2 linked regions of the Metabacillus sp. KUDC1714 genome follow. The main gene of each other region encodes a partner of the protein of the gene in region 2 in a complex. Links are inferred from orthologs where the notes say so. Each region holds a gene or a part of one and is shown on either strand. Other genes may lie near its edges.

Evidence for each region. The genes of interacting proteins can lie anywhere in the genome.
Region 1: the proteins of mfd (region 2) and uvrA are in contact, whole or in part, in a crystal structure (PDB 4DFC), measured with the Escherichia coli proteins. The link is inferred for Metabacillus sp. KUDC1714 from one-to-one orthologs.

What each region holds. Positions count from the first base shown.
Region 1 is NZ_CP055263.1:1,258,944-1,262,326, forward strand. It holds uvrA (excinuclease ABC subunit UvrA), read right to left. Parts: upstream 3,075-3,383; coding sequence 201-3,074; downstream 1-200. Other genes in the region: HUW50_RS06115 (magnetosome magnetite crystal formation protein family), read right to left, coding at 1-46; uvrB (excinuclease ABC subunit UvrB), read right to left, coding at 3,082-3,383. UniProt on the Escherichia coli protein: The UvrABC repair system catalyzes the recognition and processing of DNA lesions. UvrA is an ATPase and a DNA-binding protein. A damage recognition complex composed of 2 UvrA and 2 UvrB subunits scans DNA for abnormalities.
Region 2 is NZ_CP055263.1:2,021,715-2,026,443, forward strand. Bases 27-4,129 are described here. They hold mfd (transcription-repair coupling factor), read left to right. Parts: upstream 27-398; coding sequence 399-3,929; downstream 3,930-4,129. Other genes in these bases: HUW50_RS09515 (anti-sigma-F factor Fin), read left to right, coding at 27-248. Also shown: more of HUW50_RS09515, read left to right, coding at 18-26; spoVT (stage V sporulation protein T), read left to right, coding at 4,206-4,729. UniProt on the Escherichia coli protein: Couples transcription and DNA repair by recognizing RNA polymerase (RNAP) stalled at DNA lesions. Mediates ATP-dependent release of RNAP and its truncated transcript from the DNA, and recruitment of nucleotide excision repair machinery to the damaged site.

The DNA.
Region 1 (3,383 bases), 760 kb from region 2 along the record:
CACTAAAATAATTCAATGATGCTAGCGCTTTATTCGTTTTATCCAATTTCTTTTCACTCTCCTTATCTTTAATACGTATGAAAGTTGGAGAGGTTTCACTATTTTATTTTTTAGGTTTGTTAAAATATATTTCAAAAAAAGAGAGCATCGATTGTTACTTCGATGCTCTCTCTAACTGGATACCTTAGGAAATCAACTTTTTACTGCGCAACTTCCTCTTTCTCTTTAATTAACTTTTTCATTCGGTCACGATCACGTTCAATTACTGGTTTTAAATATTTTCCAGTGTAGGACTTCTCATTGTTCATAATATCTTCTGGTGTTCCAACGCCAACGATTTGTCCGCCTTTGTCTCCACCTTCCGGACCTAGGTCTACAAGATAGTCTGCCGCTTTAATAATATCTAGATTGTGTTCAATGACTAATACAGTATCACCGTTTTCTACTAGTCTTTGTAATACTTTCAAGAGACGAGCAATATCATCTACATGTAGTCCTGTTGTAGGTTCGTCAAGAATGTATAAGGAACGGCCTGTTGAGCGTCTGTGTAATTCTGAAGCTAGCTTTACTCGTTGTGCTTCACCGCCGGACAATGTTGTTGCAGGTTGCCCTAGTGTGATATAGCCTAAGCCCACATCAAAGATGGTTTGAAGCTTACGTTTAATCTTCGGAATGTTTTCAAAGAATTCCACAGCATTTTCTACTGTCATTTCAAGAATGTCTGAAATGTTTTTCCCTTTATAGGTAACTTCAAGAGTTTCACGATTGTAGCGTTTGCCATGGCATACCTCACAAGGAACATACACATCAGGAAGAAAGTGCATTTCGATTTTAATGATTCCATCTCCACGGCAAGCTTCACATCGTCCACCCTTCACATTAAAGCTAAAGCGGCCTTTTTTATATCCACGTACTTTTGCTTCATTCGTTGTTGCAAATACATCGCGGATATCATCAAACACACCCGTATATGTCGCAGGATTTGATCTTGGTGTTCGACCAATCGGAGACTGATCAATATCAATTACCTTTTCTAGGTGTTCAATTCCTTTTACCTCTTTATGCTCACCAGGCTTGGCTTTTGCATGGTGAAGCTTTTGCGCAAGTGATTTATGAAGAATTTCATTAACTAATGTACTTTTTCCTGATCCTGATACTCCTGTTACAGCAATAAATGTACCTAGAGGGAACTTTACACTTACGTTTTTAAGGTTGTTTTCCTTGGCACCTTTGATCTCAATATATCGTCCATCATGCTTCCTACGTTCAAATGGTAATGGAATAAACTTTTTACCTAATAAGTATTGACCGGTTAACGAGTTAGCATCATTCATAACCTCTTCCGGTGTCCCTGCTGAAATAATCTGGCCCCCATGAATTCCTGCTCCTGGACCAATATCAATTAAATAATCAGCAGCAAGCATTGTATCTTCATCATGTTCAACAACAATTAGCGTGTTGCCAATGTCACGCATGTTTTGCATCGTCCCAATCAGGCGATCATTATCACGTTGATGTAAGCCAATTGATGGCTCATCAAGTATGTACAAAACACCTGTTAATCGTGAGCCAATTTGCGTGGCAAGCCTAATCCGCTGAGCCTCTCCACCAGATAAAGTACCAGCTGCGCGATTCAAGGTTAAATAATCGAGTCCAACATTATTTAAAAACCCTAGGCGCTCACTAATTTCTTTTAAGATCTGGTTTGCAATGGTCTTTTCCTTTTCAGATAGCGAAACATGTTCGAAAAAGGTAAGGGAATCCTGTACAGACAGCTTCGTAATCTCACCAATGTGATTTCCATCTATTAAAACAGCGAGCGTTTCTTTCTTTAAACGATATCCTTTACAAGAAGGGCAATTTTGCTGACCCATATACTTTTCCATTTGCTCACGGATATAGTCTGAGCTCGTTTCTTTAAATCGTCGTTCAACATTTCGAACAACACCTTCAAATTGAATATAGTTCTCTCTAATTTGTCCAAAATCATTTTCATAACGGAAATAAATTTCTTCTCCGTCACTGCCAAACAAAATTTTATCCAGCAAGTGCTTTGGAATGTCTTTAACTGGAATTTCCAAATCAATTCCATAATGATTACATACTGCCTCAAGCAATTGTGGATAATACTGTGAGCTTGTTGGCTCCCACGGTGCAATTGCATGCTGATGAAGCGAAAGATCTTTATTCGGAATAATTAGATCCAAGTCAACTTCAAGCTTTGTTCCAAGTCCGTCACATTCAGGACAAGCACCAAATGGGCTATTAAATGAAAACATTCTTGGTTCTAGTTCTCCTATCGAGAAGCCACATTGTGGACAAGCATGGTGCTCACTAAAAAGCAGCTCTTCTTCACCCATCACATCAATTATAACTCTCCCTTCACCAAGTCGTAATGCTGATTCAAGGGAGTCTGCTAAACGAGAGGCAACACCTTCTTTGACGACAATACGGTCAATCACAACTTCTATCGAATGTTTTTTATTTTTCTCTAATTCAATTTCATCAGATAGCTCCTGCATTTCACCATCAACACGAACACGGACATAACCTTGTTTCTTAATATCTTCAAATACCTTAGCATGTGTCCCTTTTCTACCAGAAACAATCGGTGCAAGAACTTGAAGCTTTGTTCGTTCAGGATAGTCTAGTATCCGATCAACCATCTGTTCAATCGTTTGCGAAGATATTTCAATTCCATGGATTGGACATGTTGGTCGACCAACTCTTGCAAATAATAGACGTAAATAATCATAGATTTCCGTTACCGTTCCAACTGTAGAACGTGGATTTCGACTCGTTGTCTTTTGATCGATTGAAATCGCAGGTGACAGTCCTTCGATCGCATCTACATCAGGTTTATCCATTTGTCCGAGGAATTGACGCGCATATGCTGATAAGGATTCAACATAACGTCTTTGTCCCTCTGCATAAATGGTGTCAAAAGCCAACGAAGATTTACCTGAACCTGATAAACCAGTTAAAACAACAAGCTTATCACGCGGAATGGTGACATCTACATTTTTTAGGTTGTGAGCACGCGCTCCCTTCACAACGATATGTTCCATTGCCATAATTGTTTCATCCTTCCGCTTTAAGCTCTAAAATTAAATCACGTAATTCAGCAGCACGTTCGAAGTTCAAAGCCTTTGCCGCTTCCTTCATTTCGTTTTCCATTTCTGAAATGACTTTGTCTCGTTCCTTTTTCGTCATCTTTGTCAATTTCTTCGTGATCGATGTTTCATACTCTTCCAGTTCTTCAGCTGCAACTGTTGCACGAATTACTTCACGAATATCTTTTTGAATTGTTTGTGGTGTTATGCCATGTTTTTCGTTGTATGCCTGTTGAATTTCACGGCGGCGTTTCGTTTCATTTAAGGCCA
Region 2 (4,729 bases):
TTTTAGGGGAGGCAATTATGGCTCTGCATTATCATTGTAGACACTGTGGTGTGAATGTAGGAAGCATTGATAATATCTCTGTTTCAAGCGAACAGCTAGGGTTTGATCATTTAACAAATGATGAACGTCAAGAGATGATCACTTACCAGCAAAATGGTGATATTCACATAAAAACAATTTGTGAGGATTGTCAGGATGCTCTAAATAGAAATCCAGATTTACACCAATATGAGAGTTTTATTCAGTAAGAGCTTTGGGTGCAACCCCAAAGCATTTTTCTGTTTTGACTTTTCATGATGGGTAAGTACGTGTAAACATAAGTATCAGTACGAATTTTAAAACCAATAACCTGATAATAGATGAATCTATGAATTTATTTTGAGAGGAGGGGCTTTAGCTTGAATAGTTTGCAACAATACTTTTATGATACAGACGATTTTAAAACAATCGTTTCAGGAATCGAAGAAGGATTAAAGGAACAACTTGTAGCTGGTTTGTCTGGTTCAGCGAGAACAGTTTTTACTGCAGCTCTTTATAATGATTTAAAGAAATCAGTGTTAATTGTCACACATAACCTTTACCAAGCTCAAAAAATATATGAGGATTTAGTCCACTTAATAGTGGAAGATGTTTATCTATATCCTGTGAATGATTTAATTGCATCTGAAATTGCCATTGCTAGTCCAGAGCTAAAGGCTCAAAGAATTGAGGTTCTTAATAGACTTGCTGAAGGGAAGCGTTCAATCATTGTCGCACCAGTGGCAGGGGTTAGACGCTTGCTTCCACCTACAGAGATTTGGAAAGATAAGCAGTTGAAATTGACACTAGGACAAGATATTGATCTAGAGGAATATATTCAACAGTTTATTTCACTTGGCTACGAAAGAACTGATATGGTTAGCTCACCGGGAGAATTTAGTGTTCGAGGTGGCATAATTGATATTTACCCTCTAACCGAAGAAAATGCACTTCGCATAGAACTGTTTGATACGGAGATTGACTCCATTCGTTCATTTAATATTGATGATCAACGTTCGATACATATGCTGAATGAGATTTCTATTGGACCTGCAATTGAAATGATTGTAAATGAAGATTCTAAAGCTAGAAGCATACAAGCAGTCGAATTCGGTTTAGCAAAAAGTCTAAAAAAAATGAAAAACGAACAGCAAAAGGAATTACTTATTGAAAATATTCAATATGATTTGGAACGCCTGCGTAATGGGCAATTTAGCCAAGATATCTTTAAATATTCCTCGCTTATCTATGATAAGCCTACTAGTTTACTAGATTATTTTTCAGATAACTCTATTGTAATCCTTGATGAAATAAGTAGAATTCATGAAACATATGACCAGTTAGACAGAGAAGAGGCTGAATGGTATACAAGTCTACTTGAAGATGGAAAGATTTTTCAAGATGTTAAAATGTCACATTCCTATGTGGATGTTGTGACAAAATCCAAGCATCCCTTAATCTATCTATCATTATTCTTAAGGCATGTCCCTTATACAAGCCCCCAAAATATCTTAAATTTATCATGTAAGCAAATGCAAAACTTTCACGGTCAGATGAATGTTTTAAAAAATGAACTTGATCGTTGGAAAAAATCAAATTATGCTGTTGTATTTTTAGGGGTTAACGAGGAACGTACTAAAAAGTTAGAACAAGTTTTAGAGGACTATGAAATAAACGCAACTATACTAGGTGATAAGGAAGCATTAGTTAGCGGGAAAGTTTGCATTATCGAAGGAGACCTTCAGACTGGTTTCGAGCTACCTATGCAAAAGCTTGCTGTGATCACTGAAGAGGAGCTTTTCAAAAAAAGAGTTAAAAAACAGGTTAGAAGGCAGAAGCTTTCTAATGCTGAACGAATAAAGAGCTATTCCGAATTGGAGATTGGTGATTATGTCGTTCATGTTAATCATGGGATAGGTAAATATCTCGGTATTGAAACACTTGAGATTAATGGAATTCATAAAGATTATTTAAATATTAGATATCAAGGTAGCGATCAATTATATGTACCGGTTGAGCAAATAGACCAAGTACAAAAGTATGTAGGATCAGAAGGTAAAGAACCAAAGATTTACAAGCTTGGTGGAAGTGACTGGCGTAGAGTTAAGAAGAAAGTAGAATCATCTGTACAAGATATAGCCGATGATTTAATTAAGCTATATGCAGAGCGTGAGGCGAGTGAAGGGTATGCGTTTTCACCTGATGGGGAAATGCAGAAGGAATTTGAGTTAGCCTTTCCGTATCAAGAAACAGAGGACCAGATTCGCTCTATTCAAGAAATTAAGAAGGACATGGAGCGCCTACGTCCAATGGACCGACTTCTATGTGGTGATGTTGGTTATGGGAAAACAGAAGTTGCAATAAGAGCAGCGTTTAAAGCCATTGCTGATGGAAAGCAGGTCGCTTTGTTAGTTCCAACAACAATCCTGGCACAACAGCATTTTGAGACAGTTCGTGAGCGGTTTCAAGAGTATCCAATAAAGGTAGGTCTGCTAAGTCGCTTTAGATCTAGGAAAGAAATTAACGAAACGAAAAAAGGGCTTAGTAATGGAACAGTAGATATGGTTATCGGTACGCACAGACTATTATCAAAAGATGTTTTATATAAAGATTTAGGATTACTTATAATAGATGAAGAGCAACGTTTTGGTGTAACACACAAAGAGAAGATAAAGCAGTTAAAGTCAAATGTTGATGTACTAACATTAACCGCTACTCCAATTCCTAGAACTTTACATATGTCAATGCTAGGGGTTCGAGATTTATCTGTTATTGAAACACCGCCTGAAAATCGTTTTCCAGTGCAAACATATGTTGTTGAATACAATGGTGCTCTTGTAAGAGAATCAATTGAACGAGAAATGGCACGTGGCGGTCAAGTTTTCTTTTTATATAACAGGGTTGAGGATATTGAAAGAAAGGCAGAAGAAATTTCTATGCTTGTACCTGATGCTAGGGTTACATATGCCCATGGTAAAATGACAGAAAATGAACTAGAATCTGTTATGCTCAATTTCCTTGAAGGTGAGTTTGATGTTCTCGTCAGTACGACAATTATTGAGACTGGTGTAGATATTCCAAATGTAAATACATTAATTGTAAATGATGCCGATAAGATGGGTTTATCACAGCTTTATCAGCTCAGAGGTAGGGTTGGGCGTTCAAATCGTGTTGCTTATGCTTATTTCACACATAGAAAAGATAAGGTTCTAACAGAAGTAGCTGAAAAAAGGCTACAAGCTATTAAAGAATTTACAGAATTGGGCTCTGGATTTAAAATTGCGATGCGTGATCTATCAATTAGGGGTGCGGGTAATTTGTTAGGAGCCCAACAGCACGGGTTTATCGATTCAGTTGGATTTGACCTTTATTCACAAATGCTAAAAGAAGCAATTGAAGAAAGGCAAACAGATCCAACAAAAGAAAAAGCAATCGAGGTTGAAATTGACCTGCAGGTGGATGCTTATTTACCACAAGAGTATATTACAGATGGTCGTCAAAAAATTGATATGTATAAGCGTTTTAGAGCTATTACATCGCTTGAAGAATTAGAAGAGCTACAAGAAGAAATCATTGACAGATTCGGAGAATATCCAGTTGAGGTTTCTTACTTGTTCCAAATAGCACGAATAAAGGTATTTGCTATTCAAGAGAGAGTGGAGCTTATTAAGCAAGATAAAGATGTAATTAATATACTGATCGAAGAGGGAGCAAGTAATAAAATTGATGGTCATAGGCTTTTTGAATTAAGCAATAGATATAACCGAATCGTAGGACTAGGTATGGATGGTAGCAGACTGAAGCTAACTATTGCTACAAAAGGACTGGCTGTCCCAAAATGGTTAGATATTATTAATGAGTTACTTAATGGCTTAGCACAAGTGAAAAAAGAGGAAATGACCCTAAATTAAGGTTTAGTAGGAATAGTTTAAGGAAAGGCTTATTAGTTGCTGCTTCATTTAAAATGTTAAAAAATCACTTTCATGATGTATATTACATCTCTTGTGAAGGATACTAATTTCAACAAATGGTGATTGTTACATAAAAAGCAAGCTCCTGTCAGAAAGTTTTTTAATAAAAACATTTAATCAGAAGGTAAGAGTTGATTACAACTCAATTTGCCAATGAACAGGAAATAAAACAATCATCTTTTTTCCTATCATCCGATGAAAGTGAGGCAACATAAGATGAAAGCAACTGGTATTGTTCGTCGCATTGATGATTTAGGTCGCGTAGTTATTCCAAAGGAAATTCGGAGAACACTTCGAATTCGTGAAGGGGATCCTCTAGAGATTTTTGTGGATCGAGATGGTGAGGTAATATTAAAAAAATATTCACCTATTAGCGAACTAAGCGACTTTTCTAAGGAATACGCAGATGCCCTTTACGATAGTTTAGGTCATCCAGTTTTAATCTGTGATAGAGATACATTTATTGCTGTATCTGGTGGTTCTAAAAAGGATTACCTAAATAAGAACATAGGTGAGATTGTCGAGAAGGTAATGGAAGATAGAAGTTCTGTTTTGCAAACAGATGGTGGCGAAACTCAGATTATCGATGGAGTGAGTGAAGAGATCAAATCATATACAATTGGCCCGATTGTCGCAAACGGTGATCCAATTGGCGCTGTTATTATCTTTTCCAGAGAACAGTCGATTGGAGAAGTTGAACATAAGGCTGTCGAGACAGCTTCAGGATTTTTAGCCCGTCA